4 regions of the Streptosporangium sp. NPDC049046 genome follow, and region 3 is predicted to be linked to each of the others. Evidence: riboswitches for the same ligand, from Rfam matches in the RefSeq annotation. Region 3 holds a riboswitch; each other region holds the start of a gene.
What was found. Region 3 has a riboswitch for cyclic di-AMP ahead of AB0B96_RS11925 (NlpC/P60 family protein). Riboswitches for the same ligand answer to the same signal wherever they lie in the genome.
Positions count from the first base shown of each region.

Region 1: it holds a riboswitch for cyclic di-AMP, as region 3 does, so the genes downstream of both, AB0B96_RS01870 (C40 family peptidase) here and AB0B96_RS11925 (NlpC/P60 family protein) in region 3, are expected to answer to the same signal.
Region 2: it holds a riboswitch for cyclic di-AMP, as region 3 does, so the genes downstream of both, AB0B96_RS18470 (hypothetical protein) here and AB0B96_RS11925 (NlpC/P60 family protein) in region 3, are expected to answer to the same signal.
Region 4: it holds a riboswitch for cyclic di-AMP, as region 3 does, so the genes downstream of both, AB0B96_RS06980 (CHAP domain-containing protein) here and AB0B96_RS11925 (NlpC/P60 family protein) in region 3, are expected to answer to the same signal.

Region 1 is NZ_JBEZEZ010000001.1:446,323-450,935, forward strand. Features, by position in the region: gene AB0B96_RS01860 (M48 family metallopeptidase) at 1-625, opposite strand, end outside; gene AB0B96_RS01865 (hypothetical protein) at 622-1,470, opposite strand; gene AB0B96_RS01870 (C40 family peptidase) at 1,760-2,344, opposite strand; cyclic di-AMP (ydaO/yuaA leader) riboswitch at 2,427-2,586, opposite strand; gene AB0B96_RS01875 (class I SAM-dependent methyltransferase) at 2,926-3,624, opposite strand; gene AB0B96_RS01880 (NlpC/P60 family protein) at 3,858-4,613, opposite strand, start outside.
Region 2 is NZ_JBEZEZ010000011.1:260,792-265,404, forward strand. Features, by position in the region: gene AB0B96_RS18460 (hypothetical protein) at 459-977, opposite strand; gene AB0B96_RS18465 (hypothetical protein) at 1,502-1,759, shown strand; gene AB0B96_RS18470 (hypothetical protein) at 2,328-3,302, opposite strand; cyclic di-AMP (ydaO/yuaA leader) riboswitch at 3,306-3,442, opposite strand; gene galT (galactose-1-phosphate uridylyltransferase) at 3,515-4,594, opposite strand; gene AB0B96_RS18480 (DeoR/GlpR family DNA-binding transcription regulator) at 4,591-4,613, opposite strand, start outside.
Region 3 is NZ_JBEZEZ010000007.1:129,129-133,741, reverse strand. Features, by position in the region: gene AB0B96_RS11930 (LuxR C-terminal-related transcriptional regulator) at 684-884, shown strand; gene AB0B96_RS11925 (NlpC/P60 family protein) at 962-2,011, opposite strand; cyclic di-AMP (ydaO/yuaA leader) riboswitch at 2,017-2,164, opposite strand; gene AB0B96_RS11920 (amino-acid N-acetyltransferase) at 2,626-3,177, shown strand; gene AB0B96_RS11915 (RDD family protein) at 3,406-4,503, shown strand.
Region 4 is NZ_JBEZEZ010000004.1:127,259-131,871, reverse strand. Features, by position in the region: gene AB0B96_RS06985 (extracellular solute-binding protein) at 1-727, opposite strand, end outside; gene AB0B96_RS06980 (CHAP domain-containing protein) at 1,158-1,853, opposite strand; cyclic di-AMP (ydaO/yuaA leader) riboswitch at 1,872-2,010, opposite strand; gene AB0B96_RS06975 (hypothetical protein) at 2,739-3,779, shown strand; gene AB0B96_RS06970 (DUF6716 putative glycosyltransferase) at 3,871-4,613, shown strand, end outside.

The DNA of each region.
Region 1 (4,613 bases), on a different contig from region 3:
AGTCGTTGAAGACCGGTTCGATGAGCACCGGGTAGGCGAAGGAGGCCGCGACGGTCAGGACGAACGCCCCGGCCGCCGCGGGGATCCACCAGCGCCGGTAGCGTCGCGCCAGGCCGATCACCGCCACCACCATGATCGCGGTCAGCCCGGCGCCGATGCCGGTGCTCTTGGCCCGGTCCGCCGCCCACGCGGGCCATGCCTGGGTGGACAGCCCGAAGTCGCGCAGGTAGCCCTCCGACCACATCCCCAGGGGCCAGCGCAGGATCGCCACGGCCACCGACAGCGCCAGCACGCCGAGCAGCGTCCGCAGCCACCACGGCCCCGGCAGCCGGTCGACGAGCCGCGCGCCCAGCGGGGTGGCGATCAGCACCCCCGCCACGACCAGCGTCAGGCCGAGCGACAGGTAGCCGGGAAGGCTGACCAGCGCGTCGAACGTCTCGGCCCTGGCGATCTGCTCGGCGGTGAAGTCGCGGGCCGGATCAGGGGTGACGGGCGGAGCTCCGTCGGGCAGCACGCTCCAGGGCGTGGTGAACGCCACGACCGCCAGCGTGACCGCCCCCAGGCCGGCCGTCGCCCATCCCGCCGACCGCACGCCCGAGGGCGCGTCCTTCGTGCTCAGCGTCACGTGAGTTCCTTCCCGAGGTAGTCGCGCCAGGATGCGGTGAACTCGGCCGGCGACAGGCCGAGCGCGCTCCCGACATCGCTACCGTAGAGCCTCACCAGCGCCTTCTCCCCGAAGCGCTCCGCGACGAACCGGCAGGCGAGCCACGCCTCCTCGTACGCCTGCGCGAGCCTCGGCGCACCGGGGGCGAAGTCGGCCGGTCCCGGCAGACGCTCGGGCAGGACGCCCGCGCGCACCTCGGCGGCCAGCTCGGCGGCGGCCGTGCGCACCGCGATCCCGGCGTCGCGGTAGCCCACGTAGTCGGCGAAGCCCTCCGACAGCCACATCGGCACCCGGCCACCACGGGTCGCGCCGGTGGCCACGTGGGCGAGCTCGTGGGTGATCACCACGTCCCTGCCGGTCTCGGTGAGCCTGGCGTATCCCGAGGGCAGGACGATCACCCGGTCCGCGGTCGCCATCGCGGCCAGGCCGCGGGTGCTGCCGGCTCCGGCGAGCGTCGCGGCCTCGGCGTCGTCGGCGGGAAAGAGGATCACCGCGGGGACCGGCCCCCAGATCTCCGCGATCGTCGCGCGGGCGCGGTCGGCCCTCGCCGCCAGATCCCGCAGGACGGCGTCGGGGACGCCGTGGCCGATCACGAGGGAGTGCTCGCCCGTGACGGTGACGGCGGCACCCGGCCACAGGTCGCGGAGGTCGCCCGGGTCCCGGAGGAGGCGCCGGGCGTCGTACGGGCCGTGCGGGAGGAGCGGGGCGGCTCCGGCCAGGAGGGGGCCCGTCCCGGCGAACGGACCGGCGCTCATCAGCGCCAGCATCCCGGCGAGCACGGCGCGGCGCCCTTTCGGGACGGACATACGAGCCGATGGTACTTGACCGGCATCTCGACCGGCATGGAGCGGCCCCGGCCCTCCTGGTGGAGGGCCGGGGCCGCTTTTCCGTGCTCGGGCGTGTGCTTTCGGCACGCGCTTTCGACGCGCCTCCGGCGTGTGCCCGGACGCGGGCTCGGGCTCCCGTACTCGGGCGCGGTGCTCAGGCACCGTGCTCGGGTCCGGCGCTCGGGCGCCGTGCTCGGGTCCGGCACTCGGGTTCGGAGTTCGGGAGCCGCGCTCGACGCGGTCCCGGGTCCCCCACCCGGGCGCGGGCTCAGGCTCCGGGCCGTGCCGCTCCGGCGAAGGAGGACTTGTAGTAGCCCGCCAGCTTCACGACACGAACCGTCTTGCCACTGCTCGGCGAGTGGACCATCCTGCCCTTGCCGACGTACATGCCGACGTGGCCCTTCCCGCTGAAGAACATCAGGTCACCGGGGCGCAGTTTGCTCCACGAGACCTTCTTCTTGATCGCCCTGTACTGGCTGTGCGTGACCCTGGGGAGGGACACACCCGCCTTCTTCCAGGCGTACCGGACGAGCCCCGAGCAGTCGAACGCTCCGGGCCCGGAGGCTCCCCAGCGGTAAGGGGTGCCGATCTGCTTCTTGGCCGTCGAGACCGCCTTACCGGCCCGTACCTTCTGTCGTGCCGCCTTGCTCATCTTGGCCTTGGCCTTCACCTTGGCCTTCGCCGTGGCCTTGGCCTTCGCCGTGGCTGTGGCCGAGGCCTGAGTGACGGTCTTGGTGGTGCTTTCGGTCTTCTCAGAGACGCCGGCCGCACTGTTGACCAGGATCTCGGGAGGACCGTCCGCCGCCTGCGCCGCCGTGGGCCCGAGGGTGACCGCTCCGGCTGAGGCGGTCAACGTGAGGGCGATACCGCCGAGGGAAAGGCGGAAAAGGCGCGACAGACGAGGGTTGTGCAGGGTGCTGGACAGGATTTCTCCTTGGGGCTTCCACTGATGCCTACCGGGTTAGCTGACGGATTCGGGCTTGGAAGATGCCCTACGGCATAAACATGCCGATTCACCCCTGGCCGCAGCGTGCTGGGCCTTTTGGGTCCCCGGTTCCATGCCTCCTGGCTGCATGGATTCGGCGGGCCGCCGTAATGATCTCCACCCCCGGGTGGGGGCACGGCGGCCGGCTGGATTCTTATAAGGGAACCGGCCCGAAGACCGACATTCGCCGCGACGGCGTGGCTTGCACGTCGCGACGCCAGAAGTTACCCCGATCCCCAACGTTCGGCAAAGCATTCCCCAAATCCGGGAGAGCCGACACCCTTCTTGATCTTCCTGTTATCCCTGCTTAATGGCCATTTATGCTAATGAGATATGACCCTCGTCACATCCTTCGCATCACGCCCGGCAAATCACGGTTTCGTAATGTTCGTCACACTCATCGCGATCCACTGATGATGGACCGTTCCCGGACGGTCGGCCGGACGCTCTCAGCGCCTGACACAGGTGTAGGCCCCGTAGATCGACTGCTGGAAGTCCGCCTCGACGATCTCGAAGCCGGCGGCGTCCAGCATCGGTTCGAGCAGCCATCTGAAGGTGCTGTACTCGGTGCGCAGATGCTCGGCGTAGTCCTCGCGCGTGTAGCCGAGCGCGGGGTCGTCCGCCGCGCCGTCGAGCCAGCGGCCGAACACGGCGTCGGCCTCGTCCGGCCGGAAGTCGAAGATCAGGTCACGCAGGCGCAGGACGCCCCCCGGCCGTACGATCCGCGCGACGCGGTCGAGCGCGACGGCCTTCCAGAGGTCGGGGAGCTGATGGAGTGCGTGGCGGGTGTAGACCGCGTCGGCGGGCGGCCCGGTGTGCTCGTAGGACAGGAAGCCCGCCCGCACGCACTCGACGGCGGAGAGCCCGTTCTCGGCGGCACGGGCGGCCAGGAAGTCGTGCATCGCCGGGGAGACGTCCACCGCCACCACCCGCGAGAACCGCCGCGCCGCGGCCAGGGCGAACTGTCCGGTCCCCGCGCCGAACTCCACCACCGTCGCGCTCTCCCCCACGCCGTGCCTCGCGAGCACGGCGAGGTCCTCTTCGGGGTCGGGCCTGCCCTGCTTCCGGTCGAACCCGGCGACGAACGCGGCGTCGAGGTGCTCAGGTCCGGCGTACGCGAGCTCGTCGGGTATCCATGGTTTGATCATGTTCCGATGCTCGCAGCAGCACCGCGCCCGGCACATCCGGTTTTTCCCGGCACCTCACCCGGCCGGGAGCCGCGCCGTCGCCTCGCAGGCCACTGCGGACGGAGCCGCCGTGGGGCCGCTGAGCCACAGGGGAGCACCGGGGGACCGCCTGGGGCACCGGGCGCCACCGGGGAGCCATGGCGGCCACTGACGGCCACTGACAACGCTGCAGGGCAACGCTGCGGGGGCAACGCTCAGGGGCGGACGGCTCCGACGATGCGACGGCCGTAGGACGACAGCGGAACGGTCTTGACGACGTCGCCCGTCTGCGGGGCGTGCACGATCTGGCCGTTGCCCGCGTACATGCTGACGTGGCCGAGGCCCTCGCTGAAGATGAGGTCGCCGGGCTGGAGGTCGCTCAGGGAGACCTTGCGGCTCGCACCCCAGCTCCACTGCTCCCAGGTCGTCCGGGGAAGGGAGACTCCCCCGTTGCGCCAGGCGCTCTGGACCAGACCGGAGCAGTCCCAGCCGCTGGGACCCGTGCCGCCGTACCGGTAGGGCTTGCCGATCTGGGCGAAGGCGAACTGCAGGGCGGCGCGGGCGTTGCCCGAGGCTGAGCCGGTGTACTGGACCCCGGTGCTCTGCGGGTTGCCCACCTTGAAGGCGTTGAGCTCGCGCAGGAGCTTCGTCTGTGCCCTCACCATCTTTTCGGCCTTGGCCTTCTCCTCGGCCAGCTCGTCCCGCGTCTTGTCGGCGTCGACCAGGGCCTTCTTCGCCTCGTCCCGGCCGATCCGCAGCGCCTTGGTGGCCTCGTCGAAGGCGTTCAGCGACTGGGCGCGGGAGGTGGACATCTGGTCGGCGGCCGCCAGGCCGCTCAGCAGGGCACCGGGGTCGGACTGGTAGATCATGCCTTCCCAGCCGTTGATCGACCCGACCTGGTAGCTGCTGACGGCCATCGAGACGAGCTCCTTGCGCAGCCCGGCGACCTGCTTGTTCTGGCGGGTCAGATC
Region 2 (4,613 bases), on a different contig from region 3:
ACCGGGCCCCCGTGCCGTCTCATGCTCGTCGTGCGGCCATTGGGCGATCAGATGGCTGAGGAACCGCGCGCCTGTCTCCCCCCGCGCGTGAGGCGGTCGCGCCGGCCCGCCACATCAACTATCCGCTGCACCTGGCGGATGCACTGGAGCATCCGGCAAGCCTTCAGGGCGTGACCGACGCGCACACCGAAGGCAGGCCGTTCGATAAGGAGCCTCCAAGGTCCGCAGCGTCATCAGGTGAGGACGCTGCACCCGTTCAGCCAAGCAAAGCCGGGTGGCCAGGCGCATGAGGAGCAGCAGGTCGTCGCGTTCTGGACGACCGGCTCGACGCCGGCCGCGGGCGGGCCGCTGATCGAGCCGGCCGGGAGCACCGGAGGGCCGGCGCTCTCCGGTGCTCTGACCATGCTGCTCCCGATCGCGGCTCTCGCCGTACTCGGAAAAGGTCGGGCTGAGGAGGCTCAGCGCTTCGCGAGGTTGTACTGGATGGTGTACTGCCGCGCTCCGCAGCAGCCAGGGTGGCTCGGGTTGGGAGTCCGGATCCAGAGCTGCCCGAAGTTGCTGCCGCCGCGCACTTTGACCGTTCTCATGACCGAATACGCCTTGGAGCCGCCGTCGCAGATTTTGCCGTATCTACCCCGCTGGGCCTCCCAGTTGTTCGCGTTCGCGAAGTAAAGGTCCGGAAAGATGCACCCGCCCTTGGGGAAGCCGTTCTCGCGGATCACGATGGACCGCAGCTGCGCGGACTTGGAGGACTTGTAGGCCCAGGTGGTGGTCACCTTGATCGGGTAATTCCGGCCACGGTGGTCCTTGATCGCGACATAGGTGATCACGGACTGGACCGGCTTGACTCGCTTGACGTAGCTGATTTTTTGGTTGGGTGCGGCGTGTGCGGCGGGTGCCACGAGCAGCCCGGCTCCGAGGGCGGCGGTGAGAGCCACTCCGATCGTGGGAAGCCGGAATCGCGTAAGGGGTCGCACTGGTTCTCCTTCACCATGCAAGGCGTTTCTGGACAAACGATCATCTGACCGGTCGGCAGGTACTTTCGAGAAGCGTGGTCAGGCCGAAGGGTGAGCGTCGAGCCGGGTGAAGATGGAGCCGGCTGGCTGCGCGGGCGCTGAGCACGTGGCCCTCGCACATCCGCATTTCGGCGCTGCCCCGATAACGACGTCAGCCGAAACGCCGAGAACGGACACGACGCCTGCGATCCTCTTCTGCTTGCTGGTCGCTACAATTCCCTTCCCTTCAAGCGTTTTTCGAGTTTTGCGCCGACCGAAATCTATACGACCTTGGTATATTCAGAGAATATGGTCGGCATACGGGCGCTGGATCCTGCCGGGTCCTGCGCGCCAGGTGATGACGGTGCGGACATGGTCGGGCCCGTGCCTGGATCGACCAGTGGAACCTGATCTCGGCTGAACCCGCGCCCGGTCCTGCAACAGGCTCAAGCGGGCCACTGCGAGCCGGCGACCTGGAAGGTGACCGATCGTTTCTTTCCGAACCCGTGACGGTCGTGCCTCCCGACGTCAAGATGGTTCGGATCAAGACCCATGCTCACACCGGCACCGGATTTCATGAAAGCTCCAACACGTATGCGTTCCGACACCCGGCAGACGTGCGGGCGGTGGGCTACTTCAGGAACCACGCTCGGACGAGGGTAACGCTAATCAAGATCAAAGCGTTCTATACGAATGGCTTCGACGGGAATGCGCTGATCGCCCCGGCCATCAATAACAGCAAAGGCTCTTTCCGTAAGGATTGAATAACCAATGGTTATGCGCCTCGATGATGAGGTGATCTCAGAGAAATAATTCGGGCAGTTGCGGATATCCGGTACGCCGCCCGTGGCGTTTCGGGCCTTTCGGGAGAACTCGCCGAAGGCCGGAGAGAAAGACGCGGAGCCTCCGGTGGATGAGTTCTCATCACAAGAAGCCGCAGCGGTGCGGCTTTGGACGAGGGAAGGTTCGCCTGCCGCAAGTGCCTGGGCCCGGGACCGATGGATCCGGCGAGGGCGTCGTCCGGCTCGGGAACCGCTGGGTGACCGGGTGGTGCCGGATGCGAAAAGCCGGCCTCCAATCTGTCTTCGTTGGTCGCCCCCCTGCCGCGCCGGGTGACCTACGGGCGCAACCGGGCCACCTCCCATCCGTCACTCGATCAACTGGTCGGACTCAGGACCTGCTCGTCCAGGGGAACCCGTCCTGCGCGTCCGTGCAGGACTCCGCCGCCCTACGCTCTATCGCGCGCCAACCGAAGATCATGAAGCGGGAAGTCCGCGAAGCGTCCTGAGAGGACCTTGCGACAAGATCACCGCAGGGCAGAAGTCTGGTGGTTCAGTACATCGAGATGTGCGGATGGTCGAAGTGGTTGGCCGTGATGCCGCCTCGGTTCGACATGAACCTCCAGCCGGAGCCGTGGTTGATGCGCTGGCGCCAGATCACGTACTTCACGCCGAGCTTGGCCTTGTTCTTGATGGCCCAGGCGGCGATCTCGTCGCCGAGCGCGAGGTTGGCGGCCGTGGGCATCGCGCCACCGGCGCTCATCATGAAGTCGCAGGCGCGGCCCAGAGGATGCTCGCCGCCGTCGTTGACGGCCCGGTAGCAGCCGACCGAGTACGGCAGGTTGAAGCGCCTCATGACGGCGTCGCGCATGATCCGGGTGCGGTCGGTGATGTTGTCGGGGCCGGTGGGCAGTTGCGGCGCCCAGCTGCCGTCGGCGCGACGGCCGGAACCGGTGGGGGCGAGCCGGTCGAGCTTGTTCTTCATGTCGCGGATCAGCTTCTCGGCCTTCTCTCGCTGCGCCTGCACCTCCTTGGCCTCGTCGCCGATCTCGTCGGTGAGCCTGGCGGCCGTCTCGGCCGCCCGCTTCCTGCGGTCGATGCTGTTGACGAAGCCCTCCAGGTGGGCGGCCTGCTGGGCGGTGAGCTGCTCCATCACCGCGGCGGCGCCCATGTCGCCGGAGAACATCAGCGCGGGCAGCCCTCCGCCGCTGCTCTGGTAGCGCAACTGGACGATGGAGTCGACCTCCCGCTTGGCCTCGACGTAGGTCTTCTCGGCCTTTTCCAGGTTCTGCTTGGCGACGATCTCGGCCTTCTGCGCCATCTTGAGCGACTCGCGGGTGGCCGCGTAGGTCTCGATCAGCTTGTCGACCTGCTTGCCGAGCTTGGCCAGCTCGGCGCGGAGCTTGGCCTCGGTGGGCTTGGGGTCCGCGCTTCCGGCGGTGGGGGCGCCGATGGTGAACACGACGATCGAGCTCAGGCAGAGGGCCAGAGACGCACGCCGACGGAACGTGGGGGACGGGGCCGCCACGCACTCTCCTCTCCTTACGCCTACCGGGTTAGCTGACGGGTTCGGGCTGGAGGAAGCCCTTCCACCGAAGTGGTTTCACCCCAGGTGCGGTGGTTCCCCGGCTCCCGGGCAAGGTGCCCGGGATTAGGCAAATCAGCGTTTACAGCCGATGTGGGAAGGATAGTAGTGGTAAACAGCAGGTCATGCGACCTCAAGACGAGACCAAGCGGTAATCAGTTCGTGACAACAGAGCGCAGCAGTTGTGCTGTCGCCTCGGGCGACACGTCGTTCACGAAGGCGCCCATCGCCGACTCCGACCCGGCGAGGTATTTCAGCTTGTCCGGCGCGCGGCGGATGCTGAACAGCTCCATGTGCGCGTACGACAGATCGCGGCCGGTGGAGACCGGTGCCTGGTGCCAGGCCGCGACGTACGGCATGGGCACGCCGAAGATCCCGTCGAGGCGGCGGAGCACGTCGGTGTAGAGGGGGCCGAACGCCGCGCGTTCCCCGGCGTCCAGCGCGACCAGGTCGGGGACCCTGCGGTGCGGGTAGAGGTGGACCTCCACGGGCCAGCGCGCCGCGGCGGGGACGAAGGCCGTCCAGTGCTCGTTCGAGCCCACCACCCGGATCTCGGCCGCACGCTCCGCGGCCAGGACGTCGGCGAACAGGTTGCCGCCCGTCCGCTCCCTGTGGCGCTCGGCCGCCCCGAGGGTGAGCCTGGTGCGCGGGGTCACGTAGGGGTACGCGTAGATCTGGCCGTGCGGGTGGGCCAGGGTGATGCCGATCTCCGCCCCCCGGTTCTCGAAGCAGAAGACCTGCTCCACGCCGGGCGTCGCCGACAGCTCCGCCGTACGGTCGACCCAGGCCTCCATGACCAGTTCGACCCGCTCGGGGGAGAGCCGCGAGAACGCGGAGTCGTGCTCGGAGGTGAAGCAGACCACCTCGCACCTGCCGACCCCCGGACGGACCTCGCTCAACCCTCCGATCGGCCGGTGGTCGCCCGGCTGGGCGGAGAACGAGGGGAACCGGTTCTCGAAGACCACCACCTCGTAGTCGGAGGAGGGGACCTCGGTGAGATTGCCCGGAGTCGAGGGACAGAGCGGGCACTCGTTGGCGGGGGGAAGGAAGGTGCGGCCCTGGCGGTGCCCGGCCACCGCGATCCACTCCTCGGTGAGCGGGTCGTAGCGCAGCTCGGAGGCGGCGGGACGGGGCGGCAGGTCGCGCCGGTCGGGTGCCGTGCGGTCGGCGTCGTCGCGCCGGTCGAAGTAGAAAAGCTCCCGGCCGTCGGCCAGGTGGGTGATCGTACGCTTCATCGGCCGGCGATCTCGCTCT
Region 3 (4,613 bases):
AGACCGCCGTGAGTGCCGCGGGGCCGTCGACGAGACGGACGGGACGGACGGGACGAGAGCTGAGGGCTGGAAACGGTCGTCGCGCCCATGGTCCCCCATAATGCCGGACGCCTTTCCGTGCGGATCAGAAATCCATTTCCAGCACGTCCAATATCGCTTTCGCGTCCCATCGTCACCGCGTGATACTTCACGAATGCCGCGAAGCCGCTTCCTCGACCCCTATATTTCCGTCTTTTTCGCGGCGTGTCGTCAAGGTGGCGGATGGTGATGGCCGCCGAAGACTATCGGGAAGAGATCGGTTTTTACCGAGAAATGCGGGCAGTCCGGATCTCCGGAGGACCCGCTCCGGCGCGCCCGGCGGGGCGAGGGCTCCCGCGAAACCTTGTTCTGCCAGGACTTCGATCACCGCAGCCAGGGGTACCTGCCGGCTCGTGCTCGGGATGGGTCATGACATAGCCGCAAAGGCACTGACATATCATGAGTACTTCATGTAGCGCCTACTATGTCAATACTGGACGCGCGCTATGAAGAGCGGAACTTGACGACCTTTGAACAAGGCGTTTACCGTTCCTGGCGGACGGTATTCATTTCCGGCGTCTCGCACCCGGTTTCCAGAGTGGGGGGAGTGACTCTTGATGGCATATCCAGAAGTGGATTCACGCCATGGCGACAGCCCCCTGGGCATGAGCGATATCGGTCTCAGCGATGACGATCTCGTGCTGCTGGCTGAGCTCGCCAAGGGTGTCACGGTCGATCGGGTGGGGCGTCGCCTCGACATCAGCGGGCGGACCGTCAGGCGCAGGCTGAGAGGCATCTGCGACCGCATCGGTGTCGCCACGGCGATCGAGGCCGTCGCCTGGGCCGCACGCCGTCGCCTGATCTGACACGGCACCGCACGCGTGCCCGGCAGGTCGGGCCGGGCACGCGTGCGGACAGGGCAGGGGGGCGGGGTGGGGCACGCTCAGGCGGCGATGCGGACGCCTCCGACAAAGGGCCGGTTGTCGATCGTGGTGATGTGGACGACGTCACCCGTCCGGGGCGCGTGGACCATCAGGCCCGCGCCGATGTAGATCCCGACATGGTGCAGGTCGCTGTAGAAGAAGACCAGGTCTCCGGGGCGTAGCTCTTTCCTGGAGACGTGGGTGCCGGCGGTCCACTGGTCGCCGGTGTAGTGCGGCAGGCTGATGCCGACCTTCTGGTAGGCCCACATGACCAGCCCGGAGCAGTCGAAGGAGTTGGGACCCTCGGCGCCCCAGACGTACGGCTTGAGCTGCTGGGTGAGCGCCCAGCGGGTCGCCTCCGCGGCCTTGCCGCTTCCCACGATGGGCACGTTGGTCTTCACCCGGGCGCCCCTGTTGCCGACGGCCCTGGCACGCACCTCGCTGAACAGGTCGCTCTCGACCCGCGCGACCAGACGCTCGATCTTGGTCCGGTTGCCGTCGATCTCCGCCAGGAGCTTCTTGACCTCCGACGTCCTCGCCTTGGCGCCGGCCTTCGCCCGCTCGGCGGCCTCGATCGCCCGGGCGACCTGGGCGACCTCCTCGCTCTGCTGCTGCTGGAGCGCGTAGTTGGTGGTGGCCTGATCGAGGAAGGTGTCGGGGTCCGTCGCCTGTGTGAAGGCGAGTCCGGAGTTCAGGCCGCCCGACATGTAGGTGCTCTGCGCCAGGAGGGTGGCCTTGGTGCGACGGGAGGCCAGCTCCGACTCGCTCGACGCGAGGATCTTCTCGGCGCTCTCCGCGGCCCGCTGGGCCTGCCTGAGCTTGACCCGCTCGCCGTTGTACCGCTCGGCGAGGACGCCGATCTCCTCGTGCAGTTTCTCGGCCTGCTTGGCCAGCTGCTGGAGGCTGGGTTCGGGGTCGGCGGTGGCCGCGACCGTCGGTGTGCCGAGAGTGAGGGTGGCGAATGCCAGGCCGATCACCGCCATGCGGCGGCGCAGCCCGCGCGGCGCGCGTTCTCGACGGCGGGCGTCGTCGCCCGCGTTCTTTCCTCCGCGGTCGCGCTCGCGCTTCACCAACGGGCTCCTCTCCTCGGCCGCCTACCGGGTTAGCTGACGGGTTCGGGCCGGAGGCAGCCCTACCGAGTGCGCCGGTGGCACTCGGATTCACCCCCAAGGACGTGGTGGGTCCCCGGTTCCCCGTGGTGAGGGATTCGGCGGGTCAGGCTTTTACGTCTCTGACATCGAGCACGGAGATTAGTGCACCCGTGGTTCCTGCTCAACCAGAACTGCGAATTCAGTGGAGGTTCCGCAACTGAAGTGTCACGGAAAGATCACATGTCAATATGATCAACATGGCCATTACGCTGCCTTTACCTCCCCGGCGGGGGGTGCGGGGAAGGTCTTCCCAGGTCCGGGACCGTACCAAAGGTGAGTTGTGGCACACGTGAGATGCCGCGCGCCCAGTGTGGTAAAGCGATTACCGGCGGTCATGTGAGGGGGGTGTGCCGCGAGTTAAGGAGGAGCCGTAATTGAAGACCGGTGAGGACGTACGCTGAACGGTCATGGAGCAGCTTGCTGAGCATTCTCCCGTGCCGGTCGTGAGCACCCCGGGCGGCGGGGAGCGACGCGCGGGACCCGAGGGGGCGGAGCCTGACCCGCCCCTGCCCGCGGCGGCCGAGGTCGCGGAGATCGCCAAGGCCGCCGAGGTCTCGGTCCGTCGTGCCCGGACCCCGGACGTCCGCGCGATCAGGCGGCTCGTCGACACCTACGGCGGCGTCGGCCCCCGCCTGCTGGAGAAGGCCACCGTCACCCTGTACGAGGACGTTCAGGAGTTCTGGGTCGCCACCGACGCCGAGGGGGCGGTCATCGGCTGCGGGGCTCTCCACGTCCTCTGGGAGGATCTTGCCGAGATCCGCACCGTGGCCGTCGATCCGACCCGTCGCGGGATGGGAATCGGCCACCGGATCGTCTCCGCCCTCATTCGCACGGCCGCGGAGCTGGGCCTGCGCCGGGTCTTCTGCCTCACCTTCGAGGTCGACTTCTTCGCCAGGCACGGTTTCCGCGAGATCCAGGGCACGCCCGTCGCTCCCGCGGTCTACGCGGAGCTTCTCGCCTCCTACGACGAGGGCGTGGCGGAGTTTCTCGATCTGGAGCACGTCAAGCCCAACACCTTGGGAAACACCCGGATGCTGCTCCACCTGACACGTGAGCCCGACTGTGATGACTTTGGAGCTGACTGATCGGAAAGGTGACTGTCGATACCTATGTCGATACCTTGTGCAGCAGCAAGCATGTGCGTCTGACATTTGCCACATGCGCAGTCTAAGTGAGGTGACGCGGTGAGCACCGGACAGCCGCCGTATCCACAGGATGATCCCGACCGCGATCGCACACCGTCGGGACACCCGGATTACGGACAGCACAACGCGGGTCGAGCCGCTGGCGAACTCGATCCCGACGTAACGGTCATGGGATATCGGTCGGAGGCCTCACAGCCGAACACCGGCCCAGGACAGAGCCAGCCCGGCTACGGCCAGGGTTACGGGCAGCAGGGCTACGGCCAGCAGCCCGGTTACGGCCAGCAGGGTTACGGCCAGCAGCCCGACTACGGGCAGCAGTCCCAGCAGCAGGGCTACGGCCAGCAGGGCGGGACGGGGTCGTACGGGCAGCAGCAGCCCGGCTACGGCCAGCAGTCCCAGCAGCAGGGTTACGGCCAGCAGCCCAGTTATGGCCAGCAGGGCGGGACCGGCGGGTACGGCCAGCAGGGCGGGACGGGGTCGTACGGGCAGCAGCAGCCCGGTTACGGCCAGCAGGCGTCCCACGAGCAGTCGGGCTACGGTCAGCAGTCCCAGCCCGGTTACGGCCAGCAGGCTTACGGCCAGCAGCCGGGCTACGGCCAGCAGGGGGCCCAGCAGCCCGGCTACGGTCAGCAGCCGGACTACGGGCAGCAGTACGGCCAGCAGGGTTACGGCCAGCAGCCCGACTACGGCCAGCAGGGCTACGGCCAGCAGCCCGGCTACGGGCAGCAGGGCTACGGCCAGCCGTACGGCGGTCCTCCCGGGGCGCCCGCCCCGCTCGCGGAGTGGTGGCAGCGTCTGCTGGCGAGGCTGGTCGACGGGATCATCCTGGCGATCCCGGGGGTCATCATCAGCCTGGTGCTGACCGCGATGCTCGTGACCGCCCCCACCTTCGACGGCACGTCGATCACGGAGGGGAGCGGGACCTTCCTCGCCGGGCTCCTCATCGCGTTGGTCAGCGCGGCGATCTACATGGCCTACGAGTTCCTCATGCTCAGCAGGGGCGGCCAGACGGTCGGCAAGATGGTCATGGGCATCAAGGTCGTGCCGGTCGGCAGTGCCCTGCCGCCCGGTGGGCTCGGCTCCGACATGGCGGTCAAGCGCGCCGGGGTGATGTTCGGCCCGCAGTTCCTGAGCTGGATCCCCTTCGTAGGCTTCCTCTTCAACATCTTCAGCCTCGTGAACGTCCTGTGGCTGCTGTGGGACAAGCCGCTGCAGCAGGCCCTGCACGACAAGGTGGCGGGGACGGTCGTCGTCAAGATCAAGTAGTCCCCTGAATAACGGGGCCGGCGGTTCAACCGCCGGCCCCGTTTTCGTGCGCGGGTGAGAAAACGGGGGCCCTTAGGGGTCCGTAAGGGTCTCGGGGGCCGGGGCGCGGA
Region 4 (4,613 bases), on a different contig from region 3:
TGTCGAAGTAGGCGACGTTGCCGTTCTTCGGCGCCTCCTGCGACAGGATCACGTTGTAGAGCGTGTTCGGGCCGTCGAGGAACTTGGGATCGGTCTTGCCGGGGTTGGCGGCCTTGAACTTCTCACCGATCGCCTTGAAGGCGTTCCAGTCCGGCCAGAGCTTGCCGACCTCCTCGCGGTCGGTGGGCAGGCCCGCCTTCTCGAACAGGTCCTTGCGGTAGCACATGGTCATGCCACCGATGTCGGTGCCCAGGGCGAAGAGCTTGTTGTCGGCGTTGATGCCGTTGTCCCACTTCGCTGCGGGGAAGTCGGCCTTACGGCTGTCCAGCCCGTACTCGGCGAGGTCGGTGAAGAACTGCGGGCGGGCCTTCATGAGACCCATCGCGCCCTCGTCCAGGGCGATGATGTCGGCCGCGCCGCTGCCCGCCTGCAGGCGCTGGAGCAGTTGCGGAAGATAGACGTCCTCGAAACGGTCGGTCAGGTTCTGGTACTTGACCTGGATGTTCGGGTTCGCCGCGTTCCACGTCTCCACGGCCTTGTCGTAGCCGAAGTTCTCACCGCCACCGAAGGTGTGCACGGTGATGGTTACCGGCTCGGCCGGGGCGGAGGAACCGCCCTCCGCGGCGGGTGCCGCCGGCTCGCTGGAGCTACATGACGTGATGGCCAGGGCGGTGGCCGCCATGACCGCGACGGCGGCGAGCTTGCCGTGTCGCTTGTTGTTCAACATTCCGGACCCCTCTCAGGTGGTCGCCCGAACTTCATTGGGAGGCGACATCGCGGACCGGTCCCCGACAAACGCGGTCGTCGCGACGAGATCGTTCCTCAATGTGCTTTTGGGAGCGCTCCCACGAAGAGTGGACGATGGGCAACCAGGACGTCAATATGCCGAAACTCAACCGTTACATCCAGCCGCTTTAGGTGGGACTTTTGGTGTGAAAAGTCGACATACCTCCCACAAGGGTGATTGGGAGCGCTCCCATCTCACGGGCATACCAGTTGGGGCATTTCGTGGCCGTGCGGGGCTCGCGGAGGGGAGAGAGAGGGGCGGGCGGGGTGGAATATGGAATATCGTCAGGGGCACCGCTCGAACGAGCGGTGCCCCTGGGAGTGTGATGACCGGTCCGCGTTCACCGGCGGGGGGCCGGGGCGGCCGGAGGTCAGTCCGAGTAGACCGGGTAGCCGTAACCGACGACCTGGGAGACGGGCCTGACGCGCTCCTCGACGGCGCCGTTGCCGGTGTTGCCCTCGATCGTGGTGATCGTGCCGTTCCCGTTGTCCTTCTTCACGAAGCCGACGTGGTCGATGCCCTCGATGCTCTTGCCGCCGGCCCAGTCGAAGTAGACGACGGCGCCGGGAGTGGGGGCGGTGCCCCAGTGTCCGTTGTTCTTGAACCACTTGGCGTGGGCGACGGTGTAGGCGTCCCAGCCCATCGTGGGGCGGATGCCGGCCGTCTCGCCGACCCAGGAGACGAACATCGCGCACCAGGGGGCGTTGGCGTACTCGTACACGCTCTTGCCGCCGTCGCGGGCCATGGTCTCCTTGGCGCGAGGGCTCGAAACGTACCAGGACTGGAACTTGGTTCCACCACCCTGGGCGTTCTCGCGGACACCGATCTGCTTGGAAGCGATGTCCAGGATCTGTGCGGCGGAGACCTTGGGAAGGCCCTCGGCGATGACCTGCAGGGAGGTCTTCGCGGCCCCGGCGTCCTGCGCGCGGGTGTCGGCGGGCGGTGCGTTCACGACGCCGTGGCCGTCGGCCAGAGCCGCGCCGGTGGTGCCCGTCGCGAGGACGGCGCAGGCGCCCAGGACGGCGCAGACGGCGCGGGGGGTGGAGGTGAGGCGATGCTTGGTCATGCGGGGGTTCGACTCCTTGCTTCGCTTCCATACCGCCTACCGGGTTAGCTGACGGGTTCGGGCTGGGAAGTGCCCTACGACGCATGAGTGCGTTGATTCACCCCAGGAACGTGGTTCCCCGGTTCCGCAGACTTCGCGGATTCGGCGGCCGTGCTCACCGACGGCGGAAGGTTCCGCCGGGTGGAGCGCGGTCGGGCAATGTGACGGCAATGCACAGATCTGTATAGACCTAGACAATTGCCATGAACAGGACGAACGTACGACAACCCGGCAGACGATTACAAGTGGGACACATTGCTCTGACTTGGTAATACGTCCCAAATGAAGGGGTACGGCGGGGTGCCGCCTGGCGAGGGAGGGGGGAGTCGATCACGCCCCTCCGGCGCCGGGCGCACCTTCCTCCGGGGGTGGAGGGGCGTCCGGGATCCCCCGCGTTCACGGCGATCCGGGTTTTCCCGACCCGCCCGAGAGGTGTCGGCCAGGGTGTGCTACCGCGCGTGGGGAGCCCTTCCGCCGAAGATCATATAATCACCATTTTTTAGAACAAGTATTCGATGGTAAAAAGTATGCGGATGGTAGGAGTTCTCCCATGGAAGTGCCGGAGAGCGCACACGGGGCCCGGCGGCTCACGACCATGCCCGAGGAGGTTCTCGCGGCCTCCAGGTGATCGGGGTCCACGGCCGGCGCCTCCCCGCCCGGCCCGCGACGATGAATCGTCGTGGCCCCGCCGACGCCGGCCCGCCCGACGGACATCCGGTCGTATCCGATCTCGGACGGTGGCGGCGGAGAGGTAAAGACCAGAGAGATCATCTGCAATCTCGCGTGGTCGGTTGTTCACCCGCAGTTCCCTGCTCCTTAAGGCCACCGGGTTAGGTTGTGCCAGTCGTGAACGGGTCATCGCCCGGCGTGGAGGACGGTCGAGACCACGCGCGGGAGCAGGATTCGACCATCGCCTGGGTGGAGTCCCCGCTGCAGATGCTCTGCGCGGTGGAGGCCCACCATGCCGGGCTGCTCGGCGCCCGCAGCCATCTCGTCCCCCGGGCGAAACTCCGCCCGCTGGCCGTGACAGGCCGCGAACTCGGCCGCCTCACCCTGCCGAGAGGGCTTGAGCTCACCCCGGCGCGCCCGGACATGCCCCGGCCGCGCCGGGGGGAGACCTGGGCGGTGGGCGACGCCTTCTCCGGCAAGGTCCAGTTCCGCTGGCTCACCGCGTCCCCCGGCCGGATCGTGATCGTCGACGACGGGCTCGCCACCATCAGGCTCCTGGAACTGCTCACCGGCAGGACGGGAACGCCCCTGCTGAGGGCGAGGGGGAAGGCGGGGAGGCTCAGGACCGTCCTCGCCACGGCGGCCGGGCTCAGGCTGCGCGCCGCCGCCCGCGCGGGGCGGTTGTCGATCTTCACCGCGCTGCCGGTGCCCTCCGACCTGGCGAAGGCCGTACGTGCCAGGGGAGTCGAGCTGGTCACCCACGACTTCGCCTGGTTGCGGTCCCAGCCGCTGCGAAGGCCCCGCCCCGCCGAGCGCACCGTCGTCCTCGGCACCTCGCTGGTCCGCAACGGCCTGATCCACCGCGAACGCTACTTCGGCTGGCTGGCCGGGCTCGGATCGGCCGAGCCGGTGGCCTACTTCCCGCACCGCCGCGAGGACCCCGGCGACCTGGCCCGGGTCGGGGAGCAGCCGGGAATCACCGTCTACGACGGCGGGATCCCCGCCGAGATGACCCTGCGCGGCCTGGCCGCCGAGCAGCGGGTGCTGAGCCTGCCGTCCACCGCGGTCACCTCCCTGCGGGTCCTGCTCTCGGCCCGGGGGGTCGCCGTGGAGACGGTGGACGTTCCCGACGAGTGGTGGACGGCCGAGGCGGCGCCGTCACTGCGCTCCCACCTGTCGAGGTTCGCCCATCACGACACGGGAGTCACCGGGTCATGACCCGACGGCCGAGGCCGGGCGGGCTCGCCGCTCGCGCCACGCACACCGTGCCCGTACACGAAACCGGGGAATTCCCCGCCGGAGGTTTTCTTTGAAGGTCCTGGCCGTGGCCGACTCCGACTCCTACCTGAAGTGGGCGGCCTGCCTGCTGCGGGACCTGCCCGCAGGCTGTGAGTCGGAACTGGTGGTCGTCCGCACCCCCATCACCCCTTCGCCGGCGCAGATCCACGCCGCCGTGGCGGGCTCGGCGGCAGACCCGCCGGTGCTGTCGGCCCGCGCGCTGCGCCGGGCCGCCGAACGATTCAGACCCGACGTGGTGCTCGTCGCCTGTACGGGACCGGTGGTGGACGTGCTGACCGCAGACGTGCTGACCGGGCTGCGGCCCCGGCCGGTGTTCGTCTCGGGGCTGCCGGGCATCTCCGTCCCCGCCACCGAGAAGGCGTGGCTGTTCCGCAGCGGATGCGACCTGTTCGTGCTGCACAGCGGCCGGGAGGTCGAGGAGTTCTCCGAGATCGGCGCCAGACTGGGCGGGGGCGGCCAGATCGGGCTGGCCAGGTTGCCGTTCCTGCGCGGTGACGCGGAGATCGCCGCCACCGGGCCGCGCGACCGGGTGGTGTTCGCCACCCAGGCCAAGGTGCCCAAACGCAGGGAGGAGCGCGAACGCGTCCTGCTCGCCCTGGCCGAGCTGGCCGGAAGGCGGCCCGACCTGGACGTCGTCGTCAAGCTTCGGGCCCTGGACACCGAGCGTCAGACCCACAACGAGCGCTACCACTACCAGCGCCTGTGGCAGTCGCTCGCCGAGGAGGGCCGGGTGCGCGCCGAGGCCGTGCGCTT